Skermanella rosea: one gene and its partner. The protein of the gene in region 1 interacts with the protein of each later gene in a pairwise test. Links are inferred from orthologs where the notes say so. Each region holds a gene or a part of one and is shown on either strand. Other genes may lie near its edges. The genes, in order: JL101_RS01495 and JL101_RS07460.

What was found.
Region 2: the proteins of JL101_RS01495 (region 1) and JL101_RS07460 interact in binary tests that used the Escherichia coli proteins (3 or more experiments, as listed by UniProt). The link is inferred for Skermanella rosea from one-to-one orthologs.

The regions. Positions count from the first base shown.
Region 1 is NZ_CP086111.1:313,791-317,576, forward strand. Bases 236-3,709 are described here. They hold JL101_RS01495 (2-oxoglutarate dehydrogenase E1 component), read left to right. Parts: upstream 236-572; coding sequence 573-3,509; downstream 3,510-3,709. Other genes in these bases: sucD (succinate--CoA ligase subunit alpha), read left to right, coding at 236-476; odhB (2-oxoglutarate dehydrogenase complex dihydrolipoyllysine-residue succinyltransferase), read left to right, coding at 3,597-3,709. Also shown: more of sucD, read left to right, coding at 1-235; more of odhB, read left to right, coding at 3,710-3,786. UniProt on the Escherichia coli protein: E1 component of the 2-oxoglutarate dehydrogenase (OGDH) complex which catalyzes the decarboxylation of 2-oxoglutarate, the first step in the conversion of 2-oxoglutarate to succinyl-CoA and CO(2).
Region 2 is NZ_CP086111.1:1,604,562-1,607,754, forward strand. What follows is about bases 111-2,991. They hold JL101_RS07460 (ABC-F family ATP-binding cassette domain-containing protein), read left to right. Parts: upstream 111-545; coding sequence 546-2,438; downstream 2,439-2,991. Other genes in these bases: ndk (nucleoside-diphosphate kinase), read right to left, coding at 111-370; JL101_RS07465 (SDR family NAD(P)-dependent oxidoreductase), read right to left, coding at 2,448-2,991. In the rest of the region: more of ndk, read right to left, coding at 1-110; more of JL101_RS07465, read right to left, coding at 2,992-3,193. UniProt on the Escherichia coli protein: Genetic data indicate it may be involved in ribosome assembly or function.

The DNA of each region.
Region 1 (3,786 bases):
AGATCGGCATCATGCCCGGCCATATCCACCGCCGCGGCAAGATCGGTGTTGTCTCCCGCTCCGGCACCCTCACATATGAAGCGGTGGCGCAGACCACGGCGGCGGGCCTGGGGCAGTCGACCTGCATCGGCATCGGCGGCGACCCGGTCAACGGCACCAACTTCGTGGACAGCCTGGAGCTGTTCCTGGACGATCCGGAGACCGAAGGCATCATCATGATCGGCGAGATCGGCGGCGACGCCGAGGTCAAGGGAGCCGAATTCCTCAGGGACAGCAAGACGAAGAAGCCGGTCGTCGGCTTCATCGCCGGCCGCACCGCTCCTCCGGGACGCCGGATGGGACATGCCGGCGCCGTGATCTCCGGCGGCAACGACACCGCCGACTTCAAGGTCGAGGCGCTGAAGTCCGCCGGCATCCACGTTGCCGACAGCCCGGCCAGCCTGGGCAGCACCATGCTGAAGGCTCTGAAGGGTTGATCCCGATCAGCCCGGGCCGGTCCCCGACCGGCCCGTCGGAGCCGTAAACCCTTGCCAGAAAGAGGGCGCGGGCGCCAACGCCCGCGTCATTAACAAATGTCAGCGATCGCAGCGACCCCTGATCAGTCATCGTTCCTTTTCGGCTCGAACGCCACTTTCATCGCCGAGCTGTACGCCCGTTATCTCAAGGACCCGCAGTCCGTCGACCAGAGCTGGAGCAGCTTCTTCGGCGAACTGAACGACGACGCGCGGGAGGTGCTGGACGAACTGCGCGGGGCGAGCTGGGCGCCCAACACCACGGCGGTGATCGGCGAGGAACCCGCCCCCGCCGCCAAGCCGAACGGTTCGGCGCAGGCCAAGGCCAACGGCCACGCCGCCCCGAACGGCGCCGCGGCGCCGGCTGCCGTGATCGACCAGGACCAGCTCCGCGCCGCCACGCTGGACAGCCTGCGGGCGCTGATGCTGATCCGCGTCTACCGCGTCCGCGGCCATCTCCAGGCCACCCTGGACCCGCTGGGGCTGGAGAAGCGCGAGCAGCATCCGGAACTGGATCCCAAGACCTACGGCTTCACCGACGCCGACTGGGACCGCCCGATCTTCATCAACAACGTCCTCGGCATGGAGACGGCGACGCTGCGCCAGATCCTGGAGGTGCTGAAGAAGACCTATTGCGGCACCATCGGCGTCGAGTTCATGCACATCCAGGATCCCGACCAGAAGGCCTGGATCCAGGAGCGCATCGAGGGCGGGCGCAACCACACGGACTTCACGGTCAACGGCAAGAAGGCGATCCTGGAGCGGCTGACCGCGGCCGAGAACTTCGAGCGCTTTCTCGACAAGAAATACACCGGCACCAAGCGCTTCGGCCTGGACGGCGGCGAGGCCCTGATGCCCGCCATGGAGCAGGTGCTGAAGCGCGGCGGCCAGCTTGGACTGCGCGAGGTCGTGCTCGGCATGGCCCACCGCGGCCGCCTGAACGTGCTGGCCAACTTCATGGGCAAGCCGTTCAAGGCGATCTTCTCGGAGTTCCAGGGCAATTCGGCCCATCCGGAGGACGTCCAGGGCTCGGGCGACGTCAAGTACCACCTGGGCACCTCCTCGGACCGCGACTTCGACGGCAACTCCGTCCATCTGTCGCTGAGCCCGAACCCGTCGCACCTGGAGGCGGTCGACCCGGTCGTGATCGGCCGCGTGCGCGCCAAGCAGATCCAGCGCTGCGGCACCGTCCCGCCGACCGACGAGAGCCGCGACGAGGTGCTGGGCATCCTGCTGCACGGCGACGCCGCCTTCGCCGGCCAGGGACTGGTGGCCGAGACGCTGATGATGAGCGAGCTGAAGGGCTATCGCGTCGGCGGCACGATCCACTTCATCATCAACAACCAGATCGGCTTCACCACGATGCCGAGCTATTCGCGCTCGGGGCCGTACTGCACCGACGTCGCGAAGATGATCCAGGCGCCGATCTTCCACGTCAACGGCGACGACCCGGAAGCGGTCGTCCACGTCGCCCGGATCGCGATCGAGTTCCGCCAGAAGTTCAAGAAGGACGTGGTCGTCGACCTGTTCTGCTATCGCCGCCACGGCCACAACGAGGGTGACGAGCCCGCGTTCACCCAGCCGCTGATGTACAAGGCGATCCGCAGCCACGCCACGACCCGCGAGATCTACGCGAAGAAGCTGATCGACGAGAACGTCATCACGGCGGAGGAGTCGGAGAAGATCGTCGCCGACTTCTACAAGAAGCTGGAGGACGAGTTCGAGGTCGCCAGCCATTACAAGCCCAACCGCGCCGACTGGCTGGAAGGCAAGTGGTCGGGCCTGGAGGCGGCGTCGGGCGACGACCGCCGCGGCAACACCGCGGTCGAGCTGGACGTGCTGCGCGAGGTCGGCAAGGCGATCTCGACCGAGCCGAAGCACATCAAGATCAATTCCAAGATCGCCCGCCAGCTCAAGGCCAAGGCCCAGGCGATCGAGAGCGGCGAGGGCATCGACTGGGCGACCGCCGAGGCACTGGCGTTCGGCACCCTGTGCGTCGAGGGCACGCCGGTCCGGCTGTCCGGCCAGGACGTCGGCCGCGGCACCTTCTCCCAGCGGCACTCGGTGCTGGTCGACCAGGAGACCGAGGAGCGCTTCATCCCGCTCAACAACATCCGGGAAGGCCAGGCGATCTACGAGGTCCACGACAGCCCGCTGTCGGAAGCGGCGGTGCTGGGCTTCGAGTACGGCGTCTCGCTGGCCGAGCCGCACGAACTGGTGATCTGGGAGGCGCAGTTCGGCGACTTCGCCAACGGCGCCCAGGTGATCATCGACCAGTTCATCAGCTCGGGCGAGTCCAAGTGGCTGCGCATGTCCGGCCTGGTGATGCTGCTGCCCCACGGCTACGAGGGGCAGGGGCCGGAGCACAGCTCCGCCCGGCTGGAGCGGTACCTGCAGATGTGCGGCGAGGACAACTGGCAGATCCTGAACTGCACGACGCCGGCCAACTATTTCCACGCGCTGCGCCGGCAGGTCCGCCGCGACTTCCGCAAGCCGCTGGTCGTGTTCGAGCCGAAGTCGCTGCTGCGCCACAAGCTGGCGGTGTCGAAGCTGGAGGATTTCGGTCCCGGCACCTCGTTCCACCGCATCCTGAGCGAGCCGTACGAGCTGGTCGCCGACGACCAGGTCAAGCGGGTCGTGCTGTGCACCGGCAAGGTCTATTACGACCTGCTGCAGGAGCGCGAGACGCGGGGCATCAAGGACGTGGCGATCGTCCGGCTGGAGCAGCTCTACCCGTTCCCGCGCACCTCGCTGACCCGCGAGCTGTCCCGCTACGCCAACGCCGACGTGGTCTGGTGCCAGGAAGAGCCGCGCAACATGGGGGCCTGGACCTTCATCGACCGCCGGCTCGAGGACTGCATGGTGGCGGCCCAGCTCAAGGCGAGCCGTCCGCTCTATGCCGGCCGCATCGAGGCGGCCTCCCCGGCGACCGGCCTGCTGAAGCGGCACAACCGCGAGCAGGCGCAGCTCGTCGACGAGGCGCTGACCGTCAAGTAACCGGACCTGCGGGGGCGCCGTCCTGCGGCCGCCCCCGCATCTCCCAACAAAACCGAGCGAACCGCTCACATAAAAAGGTTTGAAATCATGGCCCTGGAAATCACGGTCCCCGTCCTCGGTGAATCGGTCAGCGAAGCCACCGTCGCGAAGTGGCTGAAGAAGGTTGGCGACTCGGTCGCCATGGACGAGCCCCTGCTGGAACTGGAAACCGACAAGGTCACGCTGGAGGTCAACGCCACCTCCGCCGGCACGCTGGCCGAGATCGTCGCCGAGGAAG
Region 2 (3,193 bases), 1.3 Mb from region 1 along the record:
TCTCCGGGCTGTCCGAGCCGTGGACCGAGTTGGCCTCGATCGACTCGGCGAAGTCCTTGCGGATCGTGCCGGGGGCGGCGTTCGCCGGGTTGGTGGCACCCATGATGTCGCGGTTGCGCTGGACGGCGTTGTCGCCTTCCAGGACCTGGACCACCACAGGACCCGAAATCATGAAGTCGACCAGCTCGCCGAAGAACGAGCGCTCGGCATGGACCTCGTAGAACTTTTCCGCCTGTTCCTTGGTCAGGCGGATGCGCTTCTGCGCGACGATCCGCAGCCCGGCTTCCTCGAAGCGGGCATTGATCTTGCCCGTAAGGTTCCGGCGGGTCGCGTCCGGCTTGATGATGGACAAGGTCCGTTCGACGGCCATGTTGGAAGGCTCCTGTGTGCTCTCGCAAAATTCGCGGCGTTATATACGCGCATCGACCGGGTTAGCAACGGGGCTTTTTCAACGGACCCTTCCGGCGCCCCTTTCGGCACCATCGCGATTTCCGTTTCCAGTCCCTTCAAAACCGCCCGTCCGCCATGCTATCACCAGCCCCGGCATGCTTCACATCAACGATCTGATTTTCCGCTTCGGCGGGCGTGTGATCTTCGACCACGCCACCGTCGCCATTCCCAAGGGCCATCGCGTCGCGCTGGTCGGCCGCAACGGCACGGGCAAGACGACCCTGCTGCGCCTGATCGCCGGCCAGATGGCCCCGGACGGCGGGTCCATCACCATGCCCGCGGAGACCCGCCTCGGCATCGTCGCCCAGGAGGCGCCGAGCAGCGACGTCAGCCTGATCGACACGGTGCTTGCCGCCGACGTCGAGCGCACGGCCCTGCTGGCGGAGGCGGAGACCGCCCGCGACCCGCACCGCATCGGCGAGATCCACACGCGCCTGGCCGACATCCATGCCCACTCGGCCCCAGCCCGCGCCGCCCAGATCCTGTCGGGCCTGGGCTTCGACGCGGAGGCGCAGACCCGGCCGTGCAGCGACTTCTCCGGCGGCTGGCGGATGCGCGTGGCGCTGGCCGGCGTGCTGTTCGCCCAGCCGGAACTGCTGCTGCTGGACGAACCGACCAACCACCTGGACCTCGAAGCGACGATCTGGCTGGAGAACTACCTGCGGAACTACCCGCACACGATCCTGCTGGTCAGCCACGACCGCGAGCTTCTGAACAAGGTGCCGACCACCACGGTCCACCTGGACCAGGGCAAGCTGGTCTCCTACGCCGGCGGGTACGACCAGTTCGAGCGGACCCGGCGCGCCAACCTGGAGCGGCTGGCCGCCAACCAGGCGAAGCAGATCGCCCAGCGCAAGCATATCCAGTCCTACATCGACCGATTCCGCTACAAGGCGTCCAAGGCGCGGCAGGCCCAGAGCCGCATCAAGATGCTGGAGCGGATGGAACCCATCATCAGCATCGTCGAGGACCATACCGTCAGTTTCGACTTCCCGTCGCCCGAGCCCCTGGCACCGCCGCTGATCCAGCTCGAGGACGTCGATGTCGGCTATGACGGCAAGCCGATCCTGCGCGGGCTGGACCTGCGCATCGACCTGGACGACCGGATCGCGCTGCTGGGTGCCAACGGCAACGGCAAATCGACCCTGGTCAAGCTGCTGGCCAGCCGCCTCGCCCCGATGAAGGGCGAGATGCGGAAATCCGGCAAGCTGAAGATCGGCTATTTCGCCCAGCACCAGGCCGAGGAGCTGGACCTGAACCTGACCGCGGTTGCCCAGGCGCGGCTGTGGATGAAGGACGTGGTCGACGAAAAGGTCCGCGCCCATCTCGGCCGCTTCGGCTTTCCCCAGCAGAAGGCCGACACCCAGATCGCCAAGCTGTCGGGGGGCGAGAAGGCCCGCCTCCTGTTCGCCCTGATGACCCGCGACGCGCCCCACGTCCTGATGCTCGACGAGCCGACGAACCACCTGGACATCGACAGCCGCGAGGCGCTGATCCAGGCGATCAACGGCTTCGAGGGGGCGGTGATCCTGATCAGCCACGACCCCCACCTGATCGAGCTGACCGCCGACCGGCTATGGCTGGTCGACGGCGGAGCCTGCCGGTCCTACGACGGCGACCTGGAGGACTACCGCAAGCTCCTGCTGGAGAGGAGCCGGGCCGACCGCTCGGACGGGAGCGACCGCGACGCCGGGCCCAGCAAGAAGGACCAGCGGCGCGCCGCCGCCGAATTGCGGGCAGCCCTGGCGCCGCTCAAGCGCAAGGCGGACGATGCCGAGAAGCTGATCGCCAAGCTGACCCGCGAGCGGCAGGCGCTGGAAACCAAGCTGGCCGACCCCGCCCTCTACAGCGGCCCGGCGGACAAGGTGACCAAGCTCCAGATCGACCTGGGCGAGGTGCAGAAAAAGCTCGGCGCCGCCGAGGACACCTGGATGGAGGCGCTGGAGGCGCTCGAAGCCGCCGAGTCGGAGGCGGCCGGCGCCGCCTGAGCGCGCCGGTCAGTCCTTGGCCGGCGTCCTGGCCAGCAGGACGTCGGCCAGCTCGGCGGGCAGGGCGCCGACCAGCCAACTCATGAAGTATGTCGGGAACGGGAAGGCGATGCGGGCGCGGTCGCGCTCCAATCCGCGCCGGATGATCCGCGCGGCCCGGTCGGCATCCATCAGGAACGGCATCGGAAAGCGGTTGCGGTCGGTGATCCGGCTGCGCACGAAGCCGGGGCAGATCACCGAGACCTCAATGCCGTTCGGCCGCAGGGCCAGCCGGAGCGACTCGCCGTAGCTTCTCACCGCCGCCTTGCTGGCGCAGTAGGCCGGAGCCCCGGGATAGCCGTGGAATCCGGCGAGCGAGCTGACCAGCCCCAGCTGGCCGCGTCCGCGTTCCACCATCGGGCCGATCAGCGGGTGGATGGTGTTCAGCACGCCGTCCAGGTTGACCGAGAAGATGCGCCGGGCCTGCTCCTCGCTCTCGCCGCTGCCCCGCTTTCCGTCACCGCCGCCGGTCCCGCCGCTGATCCCGGCATTGGCGATGCACAGGTCGATCGGCGACACGGCGTCGACCCCGGACAGCCACTGCCGCATGCCCTCGCGGTCGGTCACGTCGATAACCGCCGCCCGGACATCGGCCCCGCGCGCGGAGCAGCGGGCCGCCACCTCGTCCAGCCGGGTCCGGTCGCGCCCGGTCAGAACCAGCACCGTCGCGGGACCGGCATAGGCTTCGGCCAGGGCTTCGCCGATGCCGCTGGAGG